Regions from separate parts of the Pseudomonas sp. D(2018) genome, predicted to be linked through region 1. Evidence: riboswitches for the same ligand, from Rfam matches in the RefSeq annotation. Region 1 holds a riboswitch; each other region holds the start of a gene.
The links. Region 1 has a riboswitch for cobalamin ahead of cobW (cobalamin biosynthesis protein CobW). Riboswitches for the same ligand answer to the same signal wherever they lie in the genome.

Region 1 (4,740 bases):
CAGCACGGCCTCGGGCACCAGCGAACCGGCGTAGAGAATCACCGGACAGGCGCGGATCAGGCGCTGGCCCTTCACGGTAATGAGTTCTGGATCGCCGGGGCCGGCGCCGATGAAATAGACCGTCATGGCCGTCAAGCCTCGTGCAGGATGCAGGCCAGGGCGCAAGTAGCACCGGCGCTGCGACGTTTGTCGATGAGCAGGGCGGCGCGACCGCCGAACAGGACTTCGATCTGGACCAGGGCGGCGGCCTCCGCCACGCCCGCACTGCCGGCGACCTCCCGGACACGCTCGGAGGGCTGGCTCAGGCGCATGTCCTCCGCAACAAGGATATCCGCAGGCAGGAAATACAGCGGCAGCCGCAACCGCTCGGCCAGGGCGATCAGCCCCGGCTCCGCGGCCTTCGCCTCACTGCTGGCCAGCGCGGCCAGATCATCGAGTGAAGCGCCGGCTTCGGCAAGGCACTGCATCAGCAGGCCTTGCAATTCGTCCGTCGGGCAGCCGCGTCGGCAGCCCAGCCCAGCGACCAGCTTCAAGCAGACGGCGACGCGTGACGCTGGTACAGCCAGGCCGCGGCCCAGCCCAGCACGGCCCAGAACACCGCATTGGTGATCAGGGAAGCAGCGATGAACTCATGTTCCAGCGCTTCCGGCGCCAGGCTGGAGTGGGCTTCGGGCTGCGGCGCACCTACGACATGGGGGATCACCAGCAGTACGACGCCCAGCACGCGCAGAGCCCAATGGCGGCCGAAGGCAATGAGCGCCAGCCCCACGGCAGTGGAAGCGGCAGTGCCGACCCACCAGGTCTGACGATGGGCCAGATCAGCGGCGGCGGTGCCCGGCAGTTCCGGCGGCAAGCCAAGGGACGGTGCCAGGGCGAACGTGGCGAAACCACTCAGGCCCCAGAGCAGGCCCTGCCAGGCACGGGTCGGGCCACGCAGGCTGAACAGTCCGGCAAGAATCAAGGCGAAACCTACTGCGACCACCAGGTTGCTGCCACCCGTGGAGAGGGTGCGCTGCCAACCATCTTCCGGCGCCCAGGCTTCGGCGCTGTGTTCGTGGGTATGGGCCACGGCAGCTCCACCATGCTCATGGTCGTGCTCAACCTGAGCGACAGGTTCGGCGTTTTCATAGGTTTCCGCCTGGAGAATCAGCGGGGTGACCCACAGGCTCTGCAACAGGGTCAGCACCAGGGCTGCGATCAGACCAGCGAAACCGGCGGTCTGGGCGATGCGCTTGATCATCCGGGAATCACTCAATGGCAGGGGAAGGCGGCACTGTGGCGAGTGTCGTGAGCGGCGTTGTGCATGGCCTCGATATGCGAGAAGCCGGCGAAATACACCAGGGACAGGCCGATCAGGCTGGCACCGATGGCCAGCAGCAGGCGTTGGGCCAGGGTCGAGGAAGAAGCGGCGGAATGGGACAGGGTGCGGCTGGACATGGAGATTCCCTCTGCGTTGCTAACGATACCGGCAGAGGAACGCGCGCGAGGGAAGCGGGCGCAGGAGCACCCCGATTTCCGGCTTGCGCCCGCCCACCGCGGGTTGCCAAAAAGCTGATCAGGCCGGTCTCCGGGCTCACGACGCCAGCCTGTGGCTGGACGGGCATGCCTTCCCATGCCGTGTCGGCACAGTGGCGTACTTAACCCTACGATCGCTTACCGTTGCGGGGGCAGCGTCGGACTAGTCCGAAAATGGACGCACCGACTTCCCGTTTCACCTCGCGTACGGCGACGCAAGGCACCTGAAAAAACCGTGCTAGGACATCACGAGTCCGACCAAGCGTCAACTGCCGTGATTGACCGTCGCCCAGGCGCTGCGTAGCCTTCGCCCTTTCGAGGTTCTCCGGCTGTACGCCGGAGCTAAGAGGGAACGTGGTCAAGGCCACGGCTGCCCCCGCAACTGTGAACGCCCCCAGGCCTTTCGAAACGCCACTGCGCAAGCGGGAAGGCGAAGGTGCCGCGCCAAGCGCAGGGTCGTGAGCCAGGAGACCTGCCTCGACGACATTCCAGACAACCGGGCGGGGTGATCCGGTGGCGAATCCGTTGCGCGGGGCGAGCCCCGCTGCGTTCGTCATGCCCGCCGACCGACCACGCAGAGGCGCGCATGAAAACCCTGGCCAAACTCCCCGTCACCATCGTCACCGGCTTCCTCGGCTCCGGTAAGACCACCCTCCTGCGCCACATGCTGGACAACGCTGAAGGCCGCCGTATCGCGGTGATCGTCAACGAGTTCGGCGAGCTGGGCATCGACGGCGAGATCCTCAAGCAGTGCTCTATCGGCTGCACCGAAGAAGAGGCCGTTGGCCGCGTCTTCGAGCTGGCCAACGGCTGCCTGTGCTGCACCGTGCAGGAAGAGTTCTTCCCGGTCATGCGCGAATTGGTAGCGCGCCGTGGCGACCTTGACCAGATCCTCATCGAAACCTCCGGCCTCGCCCTGCCCAAGCCGCTGGTGCAAGCCTTCCAGTGGCCGGAAATCCGCAACGCCTGCACCGTCGACGCCGTCATCACCGTGGTCGACAGCCCGGCCGTGGCCGCTGGCACCTTCGCCGCCCACCCCGAGCAGGTGGACGAGCAGCGCAAGCAGGACCCGAACCTCGACCATGAATCCCCCCTGCACGAACTGTTCGAAGACCAGTTGGCCAGCGCCGACCTGGTGATCCTCAACAAGGCCGACCTGCTCGACGCCGAGGCCCTGGCCGCCGTGCGCGCCGAGGTGGCCGAGGAACTGCCACCTGCGGTGAAGATCGTCGAAGCCAGCGCCGGCAAGCTGCCGCTCAGCGTGCTGCTGGGCCTGAACGCCGAGGCGGAACTGCACATCGACAGCCGCCCCACCCACCATGACCACGAAGGTCATGAAGACCACGACCACGACGAGTTCGACTCCTTTCACGTCGACCTGCCGGAAGTGGAAGAAGCCGCCCTGATCAAAGCCCTCGGCCAACTGGTGGTGCGCCACGACATCCTGCGCATCAAGGGCTTCGCCGCCATCCCCGGCAAACCCATGCGCCTGCTGATCCAGGGCGTCGGCAAGCGTTTCGACAAGCACTTCGACCGCAAGTGGCTGACCGACGAAACCCGCAGCACCCGCCTGGTGGTGATCGGTCAGGAACTGGATCAGGCAGTGATTGCCAACGAGCTGCGCACGGCTCTCGTATGAAACGCATTCAAATCCCCTCTCCCAGAGGGAAAGGGGAGTAAATGCACCTCCTGCGCACCCAACCCGGCGGCTTCGTCCCGGACGACGGCATCGCCCACCTGGCCCAGACACCCGCCGAACTGGTGATCCTCTGCAGCGGCGACTCGCACCTGGCGCTGCTGGCCGAGGCCGCCCGCGAATTGCCCGACGACTACCCGAGCCTGCGCCTGGCCAACCCCATGCAGTTGCAGAACCACGCCTCGGTGGACCTCTACGTCGACGAGGTGCTGCAGCATGCCAAGGTCATCCTGATCTCCGTTCATGGCGGCGTGGGTTACTGGCGCTACGGCATCGAGCAACTGGTGGCCCTGGCCGAACGGGGAGCGAAGCTGATCCTGGTGCCGGGAGACGACCGTCCCGACCCGGAGCTGGCCAGCCTGTGCACCGTTCCCGCGGAAGACGCCGAGCGCCTCTGGCAGTACTTGCGCCAGGGCGGCCTGGACAACGCCCGGCAGTTGTTCAACTGCCTGGCCAACCGCTGGTTCGACCGTGATTGCCCCTGGAACGAGCCTCAGGCCCTGCCCCGTGTCGCCCTCTACCACCCGCGCTTACGCCCGGCGCGGCTGGAAGACTGGCAGGCCGACTGGCGCTCCGATCAGCCGGTCGCCGCGCTCCTTTTCTATCGCACCCACTTGCAGGCCGCGAACACGGCCTTTATCGACGCTTTCTGCGAGCGCCTCGCCGCCCAGGGGCTGAATCCCCTGCCCATCGCCGTCGCCAGCCTCAAGGAAGCGGAGTGCTTGGCGGCTGTGGAAAACTGGCTGGACGCCGCGGGCGCCGGGCTGATCATCAACACCACCGGCTTTGCCCAGTCGAACCCGGACGCCCCCAGCCTGCGCCCGTTCCGCCGCGACATTCCGGTGCTGCAGGCCATCTGTTCGCTGGACAACGAACCGCTCTGGCGTGACAACCCGCAGGGCCTGGGTCCGCGCGACCTGGCCATGCACATCGCGCTGCCGGAGCTGGACGGTCGCATCATCACCCGCCCCATCAGCTTCAAGGGCCTGGCCTGGCGCAGCGAGCGCAGCCAGAGCGACGTGGTCTGCTACCTGCCGCAGCGGGAACGCATGGACTTCGTCGCCGAACTGGGACGACGCTGGTGCGCGCTTTCGCGCAAGGCCAATGCCGACAAGCGCGTGGCGCTGATCCTCGCCAACTACCCTACCCGCGACGGCCGTATCGGCAACGGCGTGGGCCTGGACACCCCGGCTGCCGCGCTGAACATCCTTCGCGCCCTGGAGGCCGAAGGCTATCCATTGGCCGGCCTGCCGGAGAGTGGCACCGCGCTTATCCACAGCCTGCTCGGTGGTGTCAGCAACGACCTGGACAGCCTCGATGCGCGCCCCTGCGCCCAGAGCCTGGCCCTTTCCGACTACCTCGCCTGCTTCGCCCGCCTGCCAGAGGCCAACCAGCGCGCGGTCATCGAGCGCTGGGGGGAGCCGCAGCAGGACCCGATGTTCCGCAGCGGTCGCATGATGGTGGCCGGCCTGCGCTTCGGCCTCGTTTTCGTCGGCATCCAGCCGGCGCGCGGCTACCAGCTCGACCCA
Region 2 (4,740 bases), on a different contig from region 1:
ATCTTGCCAACCTCACCGACGATGAGCCCTACCAGATGCCGTCCCTGGCCGATGGCCTGCTGGAGCGTGGTTTCGAGCTGGTGGGTACTCCGTATCGCTTCGGTGGCCGTTCCATGAAGACCGGCTTCGATTGCAGCGGTTTCGTCGGTTACCTGTTCAAGGAAGAGGCTGGTATCCAGCTGCCGCGTTCCACTCGCGAAATGATCAACCTGGATGCTCCGGTGATCGCTCGTAGCGAGCTGAAGCCCGGCGACATCGTGTTCTTCAACAATCGTGGCCGCGGCCGCGTCAGTCACGCCGGCATCTATATCGGCGATGATCGCTTCATCCACTCCAGCAGCAGCCGCAGCGGTGGTGTGCGCGTCGACAGCCTCGACGACCGCTACTGGAAGGCCAGCTACATGGAAGCCAAGCGCGTCCTGGCCATGAATACCCCGACTCGCCACCTGCTGCATCGCTGATCCAGCCGGCGCGAGACGACAAGCCGAGGCGGCCCCAAGTGGCCGCCTCGGCTTTTTTCTGCCCAGTCGTGCAGCTTTCGCTTGCAATATCATTGTGAGATCAGCAAATTAGCGTGCATTCCTCAAGTCAGGACTGACTTGCCATGCTCGCACTGAACCGCCTCGCCATCATCACCCTGGCTGCGCTGCTCACCGCTTGTGCGGGCAAGTCACCGCCGCCTTATTCCCCTCCCGCTGTCACCAGCCCTGCCCACTCGTTCTCGCCCGTAGCCGAAGACGTGTTGTTCCGTGCCCTGGGCCTGGTGGGCACGCCCTATCGCTGGGGCGGCAACACCCCTGACAGCGGGTTCGACTGCAGTGGCCTGATCGGCTACGTCTACCGTGACGCCGCGGGTATCGCCCTGCCGCGCTCGACGCGCGAACTGATCTCCATGCGTACACCCAGCATCAGCCTCAATGCCCTGCAAAGCGGCGACCTGGTGTTCTTCGCCACCAATGGCGGCGGGCAGGTCAGCCATGCCGGTATCTATGTAGGCGAGGGGCGTTTCGTCCACGCGCCGCGCACCGGCGGAACGGTGCGTCTGGACAGCCTGTCGAACAGCTATTGGCAACGCAGCTATCTCAGCGCCAAGCGCGTAATCTTCGATCCACGCCTGGCCCAATCCCACTGAGGTTGTCATGACCAACCGCACGCTGAACCTCGACGACGCCCTCTACGGCTATCTCCTCGATGTTTCGCTACGGGACACGCCGCTGTTGCAGCGGCTGCGCGCCGAAACCGCCGTCATGCCCATGGCGCGCTGGCAGATCGCCCCGGAGCAGGGCCAGTTCATGGCCTTGCTGGTCAAACTCACCGGCGCTCGTCGCATTCTCGAAGTGGGCACCTTCACCGGTTACAGTGCCCTGTGCATGGCGGCGGAACTGCCGGCTGACGGCCGGATGATCTGCTGTGACCTGCCCGGCGACTACAACGCCATCGCCCGTCGCTATTGGCAGGAGGCGGGGCTGGCCGAACGCATCGAGCTGCGCCTGGCGCCGGCACTGGATACCCTGGCGAGCCTGGAAGATGACAGCCTCGACCTGATTTTCATCGACGCCGACAAGGCCAACTATCCGGCCTACCTGGAAGAGGCCCTGCGCCTGGTGCGCCAGGGCGGGATGATCCTTTTCGATAACGTGCTCTGGAGCGGTCGCGTGCTGGAAGCCGAGCCGGACAGCGCCGACACCCGCGCCATTCAGGCCCTGAATCTGACCCTGAAGACTGATGAGCGCATCGACCTGTCGCTGCTGCCCGTGGGCGATGGCCTGACGCTCTGCCGCAAGCGCTGACGGGTATGCCCGAACCGATACGCCTGCCGCCCCAGCCCGATGCCTGCGAGTTGTGTGGCCGGCCTGCCGCGCTCACCCGTCATCACCTGATTCCCAAGGCCCTGCACGACAAGCCCTACGTGCAGAAGCGCTACGCGAAAAACGAGCGCATCACCGCCACCCTCTGGGTGTGCAGGCCCTGCCACAACCAGATCCACAAGCTGTTCAGCGAAAAGGAGCTGGCCCTGAACTACAACAGCCGGGAGGCCCTGTTGGGTGACGAGCGCCTGCGCACCTTCGTCGACTGGCTGGCGGGCAAACCCGCCGGCTTCAATCCGAGGCACTGAATGGCACGTGTCCGCTAGCATTTGACGCTACCCCGCGCACCCTCTAACCTTCGCCGCTGCCTCAGGTGCCCCGTGGTTCTGAACTACGGGGTGAAACAGGGAAGCCGGTCCATTCCGATGAAGAATCCGGCGCTGCCCCCGCAACGGTAGGCGAGTAGAAGTCGCAATCGGCCACTGTGCTAACGCATGGGAAGGCGCGGCACAGGAGCTCAGCTCCACTCGCAAGCCCGGAGACCGGCCTGTCGCAACCTGGGCATCGCGGAGCCTTCCGCATGCAGTACCCCCTACAGATGTCGCGCGGGTGGCACGACGGAGATCCAACCTTGATTCGCAAGCCTTTCATCAGGCCGGCGGCGCTTGCGCTGCTCGGCGGTACGTCCGTTTCCCCTTTCCTGGCCGCAGCGCCCCTGACGCTGGATGAGCAGGTCGTCACCGCCACCCGCAGCGAGCAGCCGGTGCGCGCCAGTCTTGCTGCCACCACCGTGATCGACCGCGAAGAGATCGAGCGCAGCCAGGCACAGTCCGTCCCCGACCTGCTGCGCAAGGTGCCGGGCGTCACCCTCAGCAATAACGGTGGGCCGGGCAAGAACACCACGCTGTTCATGCGCGGCACAGAGTCCGATCACGTGTTGGTGCTGATCGATGGCGTCAAGGTCGGCTCGGTGAGCGCCGGGCTGACGGCCTTCCAGGACCTGCCTGTCGAGCTGATCGAACGCATCGAGGTCGTCCGTGGGCCGCGCTCCAGCCTTTATGGCTCCGAAGCCATTGGCGGCGTGATCCAGATATTCACCCGCAAAGGTGGCAAGGAAGGGGCCAAGCCTTGGTTCTCCGCAGGCTACGGCACTCACGACAGTTATGAAGGCAGCGCTGGCGTGTCCGGTGGCGATGGCAAAGCCTGGTACAGCCTCGGCGTTAGCAGCCAGGACACCGACGGCATCAATTCCCGGCGCCTGGGCAGTGATTACTACGAGCCCGATGCCGACGGCTACCGCAACCTTTCCGGCAGCCTGCGCGCCGGTTACCGGTTCGAGAATGGTCTGGAACTGGACGGCACGCTGATGCGCGCCAAGGCGCACAACGACTACGACGACATCGACCAGTTCGGCTTCTTCCACCCGCTGGGCGGCCACAACGCTAATGCCGACAACCGCCAGGAACTGTTGGGTGGTCGTGCGCGCTTCAGTCCGGTCGAAATCTGGGATGTGACCCTGCAGGCCGGCCGTAGCGAAGACAAATCCACCAGTTGGACCGACGGCGTGTTCGATGCGCGCTTCGATTCCAAGCGGGACAGCGCCTCCTGGCTCAACGACCTTACCCTGGCCGAAGGGCATGTACTGACCCTCGGCTACGACTGGCAGCGTGACCGGGTCAGCAGCTCCACGGCCTTCGAGAAAGATTCCCGCCTGAACAAGGGCTGGTTCGCCCAGTACCTGGGTGAGTACGGCCGCCAGGACTGGCAACTCAGTCTGCGTCGCGACGACAACGAGCAGTTCGGCACCCACGACACCGGCAATGCCGCCTGGGGCTACGCCCTGACCGACGCCGTGCGCTTCAGCCTGAGCTACGGCACCGCCTTCAAGGCGCCCAGCTTCAACGAGCTGTACTACCCGGGCTACGGCAACCCCGACCTGGACGCGGAAACCTCGGAAAGCTTCGAAGCTGGCCTTGCCGGTCAACACGACTGGGGCCGCTGGTCGATCAACGCCTACCGTACCCATGTGGACGACCTGATCGCCTACGACTCCACCCTCGGCCTCTATGGCGGCCCCAACAACATCGGCAAGGCGCGCATCGACGGCCTGGAGCTGGTCCTCGGTAGCCAGTGGCTGGGCTGGGACTGGAACGCCAACGCCACCTTCCTCGATCCGCAGAATCGCGAGTCCGGCGCCAATTCGGGCAACGATCTGCCGCGTCGTGCGCGCGAGGTGTTCAATCTGGACCTGGACCGCCGCTTCGGCCGCTTCGGCATCGGCGCCACGCTGCATGCCGAGGGTCGCAGCTACAACGACCTGGCCAACCGCGAACGCGTGGCCGGCTACGCTACCGTCGACCTGCGCGGCGAGTACTGGCTGACCGAGGAGTGGCGCCTGCAGGCCAAAGTGACCAACCTGCTGGACGCCGACTATGAAACCGCTCTGGACTACAACCAGCCGGGGCAGGCAGTGTTTTTCAGCGTTCGCTATCAAGCGCTTTGAGGGGATCACCCATGACCGAATCCGCAGATCGCGATGTCCGCCACAAGGCCCGCATGCAACGCAAGAAGGCCGTGGTCGACGAGAAGATCGCCCAGGCCCAGGACGAATACGGCCTGCTGCTGGTTCATACCGGCAACGGCAAGGGCAAGAGCAGTTCGGCCTTTGGCATGGTCGCCCGCGCCTTGGGGCACGGCCTCAAGGTGGGGGTGGTGCAGTTCATCAAGGGCGGCATGTCCACCGGTGAAGAGAACTTCTTCCGCCGCTTCCCCGAAGAGGTCAGCTACCACGTGATGGGCGAGGGCTACACCTGGGACACCCAGGACCGCCAGCGCGACATCGAGAAGGCCCGTGCCGCCTGGGCCGTTGCCCGCAGCCTGCTGGACGACCCGCAGATCGGCCTGGTAGTGCTGGACGAGCTGAACATCGCCC
Region 3 (4,740 bases), on a different contig from region 1:
CCACCGAGGGGTAGCGCGGCGCCAGTTCCGGCAGGCCGGTCAGTTGCGCGCGGAAATCCTCATCCAGGGTCTTCCAGCCGCTGATGCCGCTGTAGCCCGCCATGTTCGGGCGCAGGCCGAGGGCGAGCAGCATGCCGGTCAGGTTGACGTCCTGGCTGACGGCGCGCTGCGGCGCACGCTCGAAACGCACTTCACGCTGGCAACTGGTGATGGTGACCGGGTAGTGCCCGGCCTGGGTGAAAGTGGCGACGAACAGCAGGCTTGCGCCCAGGGACATGAGAAATGGCTTCATCGGGTGATCCAGGTAATCCGTGGGTGACCGGCAACGGGATGGAGGTCCACCAGCGCCTCGGTGCCGAACACCTGCAGCAGCAGGTCTTCTGTCAGCACGTCGGCCGGTGCGCCGCTGGCCACCAGGCGGCCGCCGTCGAGCACATGGAGGCGGTCGCAGAAAGCGGCGGCCAGGTTGAGGTCGTGGAAGCTGGCGAGAACACCCAGCCCCAGGCTGCGGAGCTGGCGCAGCAGGTCCAGTTGGTAGCGCGGGTCCAGGTGGTTGGTGGGCTCGTCGAGGATCAGGACCTGCGGTTGCTGCACCAGGGCGCGGGCCAACAGCACGCGCTGCTTCTCGCCGCCGGACAGGTTTTCGAAGGGCTGGATGCGGCGCTCCACCAACCCCACACGCGCCAGCGCCTCATCCACCAGGCGCTGGTCTTCTTCGCTGTCACCGTCCAGCAACCCCTTGTGCGGCATGCGTCCCATGGCGACCACCTCGGCCACGCTGAGGCCGAAGTCCTGGGGAAACTCCTGCAGGACCACGGCGATGCGCTGGGCGCTCCAGCGTGGTGATTGCCGCCAGAGGTTGGCGCCCTCCAGCTCGACGCGGCCCTGCTGGGGGCGATGGAAGCGATAGGCGCAACGCAGCAGGCTGGTCTTGCCGCTGCCGTTGGGGCCGATGAGCCCGACGAATTCGCCCTCCCCCACCGCCATCTCGACGCCTTCCAGCAAGGACTGGCCCGGGCTCGGAGCCCAGGCCAGGTCGTGCAGCGAAAGGCGCGCCATCAGAACGTGATGTCCGTGGTGACGAAGAACGAGCGCGGCTCGCCGAGGAACCACTGCTGGCCGCTGTTGGTCTGGCTCACCGCGTACTGGCGGTCGAACAGGTTGTTCAGCTCCAGGCCCAGGGTCAGCTGGGGCGTGGCGCGCCAGCTCAGGTTGGCGTCTGCCACGGTGTAGCCGGGCACCTCGATCTGGTTGGCGGTGTCGGCGTAGCGGTCATCCACGTAGCGCAGGCCGGCGCCCGCGCGAACATTGCCGGGCAGCGCCTTGTTCACCCAAAGGTTGGCGGTGCGACGCGGCACGTCCACCGGGCGATTGCCGGCGCGGGAAACGCCGCCCTGATAGAACTCGTCGTATTCGGCGCGTACCACCGAGGCGTTGGCCGACACCTGCCAGCCTCGGGCCAGGCTCAGCTCCAGGCTGGCTTCGATGCCGTCGGCGGATTGCTGGCCGATCTGCTCGGCGACACGGGTCACCGGGTCGGTGGTCAGCAGCTTCTCCTTGACGATGTGGTAGCCGGCCACCGTCCACTGCCCGCGCCCTTCCCAGAACTGCTGCTTGAAGCCGAGCTCGGTCTGACGGGCCTCGGTGAGGTCCATCTGCTGTTGGGTCGGGTTGAGGCTGATGAGGTTGTTCACCCCGTCCTTGCTGGTGCCGTACTGGCCGTAGAGCGAGGCATTCGGCGTCAGTGCGTAGACCAGGCCCGCGCGCCAGTTGCCGCCGGAAAGGCTGCGGTCGCTGCGGGTGCCGGCGCGCAGATCGTCACGGTCGATGTGCACCTGGTCGCGGCGCGCACCGGTGATCAGGGACCAGCGCTCGCTGAGCTGCAGCTGATTCTCGGCGAACAGGGCGAAGGTGCGGGTCTGGCTGCGCGAGTGCGGGCGGTACGCGGACGCGCTCTGGTAATAGCCAGGCGCCGGGTTCCAGGGGTCGATGTAGTCGCCGCCGATATCGTTGTAGGGCGAGTTGTTGGTCAGGTCGAAGCGGATGCGGTTGACCTCGGTGCCCACCAGGGTGCGGCTGGCCAGACCCAACAGCGAATGATCGAAGGTGAAGGTCTGGCGATCGCCGATCTGCTGCTGATGGTGCTTGATGCGCAGGTAGTCGCTGCGCAGCATGTCCTCGCGGCTGTCGTCCCAGGTGTAGGCCTCGGCATTGCGCCAGTAGCGCCGCGACTTCAGGTAGTAGAGCTGGTTGCTGGCGCTGACCTGGTCGGAGAGGGTCCAGTCGGTGGTCAGGCGGGTCCACTGGTCGTTGTAGTGCTGCTCGGCATTGCGCAGGTTGTAGTTCTTCTCCCGCAGGCTCTCGCGGTAGCGGCCGTTGATCAGCGGGGTGCCGAAGTAGCTGCCGGGCTCCAGGTCGCCCTGGTCATGGGCCAGGGTAAAGGCCAGGTCGTCGCTGGCCTGCCAGCGCAGGGCGGCACCCAAGCTCAGGCTCCGGGCATCGCCCCGGTCCACCCAGCCCTGGGTCGCCTGGCGGTTGACGGTGGCGCGGTAGCTCAGGCTGTCGCTGAGGGAGCCGCCGCTGTCCAGGGCGAACTGGCTGCGATCGTAGGAGCCGTAGCCCAGGCGCACCTGGTTGCGGATTTCGCCCTCGAAGGGCGTCTTCGACAGGTAGTTGATCACCGCCCCGGTAGCGCCTTCGCCATAGAGACTGGAGGCCGGACCGCGCAACACCTCGATGCCCTCCAGTTGCCAGGGATCGGTGGGGAACGTGGTGGTGCCCATGCCGGTGTAGAGGCGGATGCCGTCGAACAGTTGCATCACCGAGGCATGCCCGGTGAAGCCCCGCGCCGAGAGGCCGGTGCCACCATCGCCGGGGGTGCCGATGAAGCTGAGGCCGGGGGTGCGGGTCACGGCGTCCTGGGCGCTGCGGGCATTGCGCTCGCGCAGGGTGTCGCCGCTGAGGGAGGTGGTGCTGGCCGGGGTTTCCAACGCGGAGAGGCCGAGCCGCGAAGCGGTTGACTGGGACTTGTGCAGATCGGTTTCGGCAGGTTCCAGGACCTGGCCATCGACCTGGGTGGCCGGCAGGCTCAGGGCCGGGGATTCAGCGAAGGCCGAGGATGTCGCCAGCAGGCCGGCGAGGACGAACAGGGATGAAGACTGGGGATAGCGCGCCATGGGAATTCCAATTCAGGGTGCAAGGCACGGCAATCCCGATGGAACGCGCAAAAGCAGACGCGGGCGCGCAGGCACCCACGGTCAGCGTCAACGCCCGCCCACCGCGGGTTGCCAAACGAATGCCTCAGGCCGGTCTCCGGGCTTGTGAGGGTCATGAAAACCTCGCCTTCCCATGCTGTGCAGCACAGTGGCCTGTTGAGGGTTTCGCTCACTTACCGTTGCGGGGGCAGCGCCGGACTGGTTCCTCTCGGAACGCACCGGCTTCCCGTTTAACCTCACGCGCGGCGGCGTGAGACACCTGAAGCGGCGCGGATAGGAACATTCGTGGGTGGGGGAGTCAAGCTCAGCCCCGGCGAGAAACCCGCAATAATCCCGGTGCGCAAACTGGATAGTCGGGCGGCTCCCAGTCTCCTGGGGCGCAATGGAGCCATTCGCTCAGAACATCCGAAGGTGATCGCTGAACACGCCAATCTCAGCGATGTGAGGTTGCAGGCGGCAACGTTCAATGCCCCTTACCAGGTTCGCCGGGACACTTCCCGGCGCCCCTACGTCTTAATCAGCAAATCCGGTACTTGGCGCTCTTCCACGATCCGCTCCTGCACCCAGCGCAGGACCTCTTCCTCGTCGCGCATCCGGTACCACTCCCCGTCGGGATAGAGGCTGGCGGTAGGGCCGAGGTCGCAGGGGAACTGGCACTGGGTACGGGTGATGTGCACGCCGCCTTCACACTCCAGCTTGCCCGTGGCCTTGAGGGTTTCGCGCAGCTTCTTCCACAACGGCAACGCACCACGGCGGGTGCAGCGGGGGCCGTTGCACAGCAGCAGGCGGCGGGCATGGGGCGGAATGCAGGACCAGGCGTGGCTGGCGGGAATCGCCGGCACACTCGCGCACTCCAGGTGCAGTTCGGCACGCCCGGCCAGTGCACAAGCGGCGCCGGCCGGATCGCTGTCGAACTGGCCGAGGAGGCTGGCGACGAAGAGGTGCTCCGGAGCGCCCAGAACCGCCAGTTCGCTGCGCAGCCAGTCCAGATGCTGGGCGGACGATTGCGGGTCGAGGTCGATCACCAGCAATGGGCGGGGACTGGCCTGCACCGTCTGCCAGAGCCCGTCATGACCGGCTGAGGTGTCGACGATATCGGCCAGCGCCTCCTCGCCACGCAGGGCGATGAGCTGGCGACGGAAGAGTTCGGCGAAAGAGCCTTCGGCAAGGTCCGGCCCGGCGAACAGCACGCGGGCGTAAGGTGTTGCGGTCATGGGGTGTCCAGATGGATGGCGAGGGCCTGCCAGAGGCCTTCGACGGAATCGAATTCACGGGCCACGGGCGGCAGCTCCGGGCGCTTGAGGATCAGTATCGGCAGCCCCAGCTCGCGGGCCACTTGCAGCTTGGGTTCGGTGGACTGGCTGCCGCTGTTCTTGCTGATCAGCACGTCGCTGTGCAGCCGCGCGAACAACTCACGCTCGCCGTCCAGATCGAAGGGGCCACGGGCGCCGATCACCTCAAAGCGTTCACCCGCCGGCTGCCCCTGCAGGCAGCGCACGGTCCAGTGCTGCTGCGGCGGGATCTC
Region 4 (4,740 bases), on a different contig from region 1:
CGCGCCGCGGCCAGACTGGTGGCCGTGGCGCAGCTGCCAGTGGTGTAGCCACTGCGCAGGGGAGCGGGTTGTTCGGGGGTTTCGTCACGCATGGAGAATGGCGGGTCCGCTCAAGGGTTTTACCTAGGGATCACTTGGTCACTTCAAGCAAGGTAATCGGCAACGCCGAACGCCAGGTATCGAAGCCGCCCAGCGGCTGTGCCTGGGCGACGGCGATGCGGGTGAGTTCGCCGCCGTGCAGCTCGCGAAAGGCTACCAGCATAGCTTCGCTCTGCAGAGTCACGGCGTTGGCGACCAGGCGACCGCCGGGCTTGAGCTGGTTCCAGCAAGCGTCCAGCACACCGGGCTCGGTGACGCCGCCGCCGATGAAAATGGCATCCGGCGCGGGCAAGCCCTCCAGCGCCACCGGGGCCTGACCGGCGACCAGTTGCAGACCGGGCACACCAAGGGCATCGCGGTTGTGGCGGATATGTGCCTGGCGGCCTTCGTTGGCTTCGATGGCAATGGCACGACAACCCGGGTGTGCGCGCATCCACTCGATGCCGATGGAGCCACAACCGGCGCCTACATCCCAGAGCAGCTCGCCAGGACGTGGCGCCAGCCGCGCCAGGGTGACGGCGCGGACATCACGCTTGGTGAGCTGGCCGTCGTGGCGGTAGGCGTCGTCGGGCAGGCCGGTGGTCAGCGGCAGCGAGCGAGTGCCTTCGTCGGGGTGCACTTCGACCGCCAGCAGATTGAGCGCGGCAGCCTCGGTGAGGGACCAGTCGCTGGCGATGCCGTCGATGCGTCGTTCACGTTCGCCCCCCAGGTGTTCCAGCACGCTGAGCCGACTCGGGCCGAAACCACGCTCGGCCAACAACGCGGCGATGGCCGCCGGGCTGCTGCCGTCATTGCTCAGCACCAGCAGGCGGGCGCCAACGTGAAGGTGAGCATTCAACGCAGCCAGGGGACGGGCGACGACCGAGAGCAGGGTCACGTCCTGCAGCGGCCAGCCCAGCCGCGCGGCGGCCAGCGAATAGGACGATGGCGCCGGGATCACCCGCATCTCCTCCGCAGCCACCTGCCGCGCCAAGCTGGCACCGACACCGAACAGCATGGGGTCGCCGCTGGCCAGCACGCAGACCGGAGTGCCGCGTTTTTCCAGCACCGGAGCCAGGGAAAAGGGGCTTGGCCAGGGGCTACGACGCGCGCGGATGCAGCGCGGCAGGAGGTCGAGCTGGCGCGGGCCACCGACTACTTCGGCGGCGCCCAGCAGGGCGTGGCGCGCGGCCTTGCCGAGGCCCGCGTAGCCGTCTTCGCCAATTCCCACCACGGTCAGCCAGGGCTGCATCTGTTGTCCTCGAGTACGAAATTGCATGGGCCGTTCGGCTCCCGACAGGCAGCCTTTTCATAGGTCCGGGCAAAGCGGGCATAATAGCGCCCTTCATCGGTCGCTGGCGCTCACCTGACGAGCCCCAGCCTAAGAGGGAACACGGTCGAGCCGTGGCTGCCCCCGCAACTGTAAGCAGCGAGTCCATGCATTTCAGGCCACTGAACCCCGTTCGGGAAGGCCGCAATGGATGATGACCTGCCAGCCAGGAGACCTGCCGGTGGGACCAGTCGCGTGTGTACGCATCGAGCGGGGTGTATCGATGCAACGTTGTCCCTGACTCAGGGGCCCGGGTCGCCGCGACGCCAACCATGGTGACCTGAGTGAAGTACGCCCGGCCCACATCGCTATCCATCCGCCCCTCGGCCTGCCCGGGGCTGCTGCGTATCGTCCAGGCGAAGGACGGCGGCATCTGCCGGATCAAGCTGCCCTGCGGGCACCTGAGCTCGGTTCAGGCCCGCGCCATCGCGACCGCCGCGAGTGCCTACGCCGGGGGGGTGATCGAGGCCACCAACCGTTCCAATCTGCAGATTCGTGGTGTGAAGCCCGGCGCCGAGCAGGCGCTGATCGACGCCCTCCTGGCCGCCGGCCTGGGCGCAGGCTCCCCCGGCGCCGACGATGTGCGCAATCTGATGGTCAGCCCGCTGGCCGGCCTGGATGCCTCCGCCCTTGTGGATATCTCGGCGCTTGCCGGGCAAATCCTCGCCCTGCTGCAGGACAAGGCGCACTTCCATGCCCTCTCGCCCAAGTTCGCCCTGTTGCTGGATGGCGGCGAATCCATGGCGATGCTGGAGCATCCCCACGATCTCTGGCTGTCGGCCATGGGTGACGGTGACCACGCGCTGTTCGCCTTCGGGCTGGCCGGCTGCCCACCACGAGCCGCCGACGACGCTCCCGCCCTGGCCTCCGTGCCGCGCGATCAGGTTCCAGCGCTGGCGGAAGCCCTGCTGGAACTGTTCCTCGAACTGGCCAGGCCCGAGCAGACGCGCATGCGCCACCTGCTTGCCGAACACCCGGAGGGCGACCTGTTGTTGCGCCTGCAACAGCGGCTGGACGTACCGTTGCTGCCGGTCGGCAACTGGCACCGCCCTGCCCCGCAACCCTTCGCCCACCTGGGGATACGCGACGGCCACCATGTCGGCGGTGCGCCGGCGCTGGGTCGCCTGGACTCAACACAGCTCGCCGCCCTCGCCGATCTCGCCGATGGACAGGGCGACGGCAGCCTGCGCCTGACGCCCTGGCAATCGGTGCTGCTGCCCAATGCCCAGGATGCCGAATTCGTCCTGAACGCCATGCGTCATCTGGGCCTCGCCACGGAAGCGAGCGAGCCCCTGGCGCGACTGATCGCCTGCACCGGTTCCGCCGGTTGCGCCAAGGGCCTGGCCGATACCAAGGCCGACGCCCTGCTTCTGGCGCCGCTGCTGCCACCTGGCGCGTTGGTTCACCTCAGCGGCTGCCCGCGCTCCTGCGCCGCCGCCCATGTGGCGCCCTTCACCCTGCTGGCCAGGGGCCCGGGCCGCTATGACCTCTATCAGCGCGGCGGCGATGGCTTTGGCCAACTGCTGGCGCGCGACATCAGCCTTCAGGAGGCCGGCAAACGCCTGGCCTCCCCTCCTGACACCTGGAGTTCCACCCCATGATCGAGTACATCCGCGATGGTCAGGAGATCTATCGCAACTCCTTTTCCATCATCCGCGCCGAAGCCAACCTCGCCGGAATCCCCGCCGACCTGGAAAAGCTCGCAGTGCGGGTAATCCACGCCTGCGGCATGGTCGACGTGGTGGAAGACCTGCGCTTCTCCCCGGGTGCCGGAGCGGCCGGGCGCGCGGCCATTGCCAATGGCGCACCGATTCTCTGCGATGCGCGCATGGTGGCCGAGGGCATCACCCGCGCCCGCCTGCCGGCGGACAACCCGGTCATCTGCACCCTCAATGACCCCGGCGTGCCGGAGCTGGCGCGCGAACGGGGCAACACCCGCTCGGCAGTGGCGCTTGAGCACTGGCGCGAACACCTGGAAGGCAGCGTGGTGGTGATCGGCAATGCCCCCACCGCACTCTTCTATCTGCTGGAGATGCTCGACGCGGGCGCACCGAAACCGGCACTGATCCTCGGCTTCCCGGTGGGCTTCGTCGGCGCGGCGGAGTCCAAGGAGATGCTCGCCGCCGACAGCCGTGGCGTGCCCTATGTGATCGTGCGCGGCCGTCGCGGTGGCAGCGCCATGGCGGCAGCGGCGGTCAACGCCCTGGCCACGGAGGTGGAATGATGAGCGGCAAAGGACGGCTGATCGGCCTCGGAGTAGGCCCCGGCGACCCGGAACTGATCACCCTCAAGGCGCTGCGCCTGCTGCAATCGGCGCCGGTGGTGGGCTACTTCGTGGCCAAGGCAAAGGCCAGCCAGGGCCAGGGCGGCAACGCCTTCGGCATCATCGAGCAGCACCTGACCGACACCCAGCAGCGCATGCCGCTGGTCTATCCGGTCACCACCGAAAAACTGGAGCCGCCGCTGTCCTACGAAACCGTGATCAGCGACTTCTACGACACCGCCGCCGAGCAGGTAGCCCAGCACCTGGACGCCGGCCGCGACGTGGCGGTGATCTGCGAGGGCGACCCCTTCTTCTACGGCTCCTACATGTACCTGCACGACCGCCTGGCCGAGCGCTACGAGGTGGAAGTGGTGCCTGGTGTCTGTTCCATGCTGGGCAGCGCGGCGGTGCTCGGCCTGCCCCTGGTGTACCGCAACCAGAGCCTCTCGGTGCTCTCCGGCGTACTGCCGGAAGATGAATTGAAGGTCCGCCTGCGCGATGCCGAAGCCGCCGTAGTGATGAAGCTCGGGCGCAACTTCGACAAGGTGCGCCGCGTCCTCCAGGACCTCGGCATCGCCAGCCGCGCCCATTACGTAGAGCGCGCCACCATGGCCAACCAGCGCATCGTGCCGCTGGATGAGGTGGACCCCATGGCGTCGCCCTATTTCTCGATGATCGTCATCCCCGGTCAGAAGTGGAGAGGTTGATGGAGCAGCACAACGCCCCGGCCATCGTCCTGCTCGGCAACGGCGGCCTGCCAACGGCTCGGCGCATCCAGGCGTTTTATCCACAGGCGCGCGTGCTTGGCCTGAATGGGCGCGTCGAAGGCGCGGACGAAGGCTATGCCGAGTTCGGCGACACCCTGCGCGGGCTGTACAGCAGCGATACGCCGATCATTGCCCTGTGCGCCGCCGGCATCGTCATCCGCACCCTGGCGCCACTGCTGGCGAGCAAGGGCGCCGAGCCGCCGGTACTGGCTGTCGCCGAAGACGGCAGTGCGGTGGTGCCGCTGCTCGGCGGGCTGGGCGGGGTCAACCGCATGGCGCGGGAAATCGCCGCCATGCTGGAC

Region 2: another riboswitch for cobalamin. It lies ahead of btuB (TonB-dependent vitamin B12 receptor); the one in region 1 lies ahead of cobW (cobalamin biosynthesis protein CobW).
Region 3: another riboswitch for cobalamin. It lies ahead of FFS60_RS19695 (TonB-dependent siderophore receptor); the one in region 1 lies ahead of cobW (cobalamin biosynthesis protein CobW).
Region 4: another riboswitch for cobalamin. It lies ahead of cobG (precorrin-3B synthase); the one in region 1 lies ahead of cobW (cobalamin biosynthesis protein CobW).

The regions. Positions count from the first base shown of each region.
Region 1 covers NZ_SCOK01000085.1:5,621-10,360, reverse strand. The annotation lists gene cobM (precorrin-4 C(11)-methyltransferase) at 1-126, opposite strand, end outside; gene FFS60_RS27530 (cobalamin biosynthesis protein) at 132-533, opposite strand; gene FFS60_RS27525 (CbtA family protein) at 530-1,240, opposite strand; gene FFS60_RS27520 (CbtB domain-containing protein) at 1,252-1,443, opposite strand; cobalamin riboswitch at 1,541-1,758, opposite strand; cobalamin riboswitch at 1,817-2,010, shown strand; gene cobW (cobalamin biosynthesis protein CobW) at 2,102-3,154, shown strand; gene cobN (cobaltochelatase subunit CobN) at 3,196-4,740, shown strand, end outside.
Region 2 covers NZ_SCOK01000001.1:259,619-264,358, reverse strand. The annotation lists gene FFS60_RS01095 (C40 family peptidase) at 1-461, shown strand, start outside; gene FFS60_RS01090 (C40 family peptidase) at 605-1,132, shown strand; gene FFS60_RS01085 (O-methyltransferase) at 1,140-1,790, shown strand; gene FFS60_RS01080 (hypothetical protein) at 1,796-2,116, shown strand; cobalamin riboswitch at 2,163-2,374, shown strand; gene btuB (TonB-dependent vitamin B12 receptor) at 2,440-4,311, shown strand; gene cobO (cob(I)yrinic acid a,c-diamide adenosyltransferase) at 4,323-4,740, shown strand, end outside.
Region 3 covers NZ_SCOK01000034.1:1,729-6,468, forward strand. The annotation lists gene FFS60_RS19685 (ABC transporter substrate-binding protein) at 1-292, opposite strand, end outside; gene FFS60_RS19690 (ABC transporter ATP-binding protein) at 289-1,059, opposite strand; gene FFS60_RS19695 (TonB-dependent siderophore receptor) at 1,059-3,176, opposite strand; cobalamin riboswitch at 3,286-3,493, opposite strand; gene FFS60_RS19700 (ferredoxin) at 3,722-4,429, opposite strand; gene FFS60_RS19705 (cobalt-precorrin-6A reductase) at 4,426-4,740, opposite strand, start outside.
Region 4 covers NZ_SCOK01000034.1:7,888-12,627, forward strand. The annotation lists gene FFS60_RS19710 (cobalt-precorrin-5B (C(1))-methyltransferase) at 1-92, opposite strand, end outside; gene cbiE (precorrin-6y C5,15-methyltransferase (decarboxylating) subunit CbiE) at 131-1,330, opposite strand; cobalamin riboswitch at 1,411-1,606, shown strand; gene cobG (precorrin-3B synthase) at 1,693-3,009, shown strand; gene FFS60_RS19725 (precorrin-8X methylmutase) at 3,006-3,632, shown strand; gene FFS60_RS19730 (precorrin-2 C(20)-methyltransferase) at 3,629-4,378, shown strand; gene cobJ (precorrin-3B C(17)-methyltransferase) at 4,378-4,740, shown strand, end outside.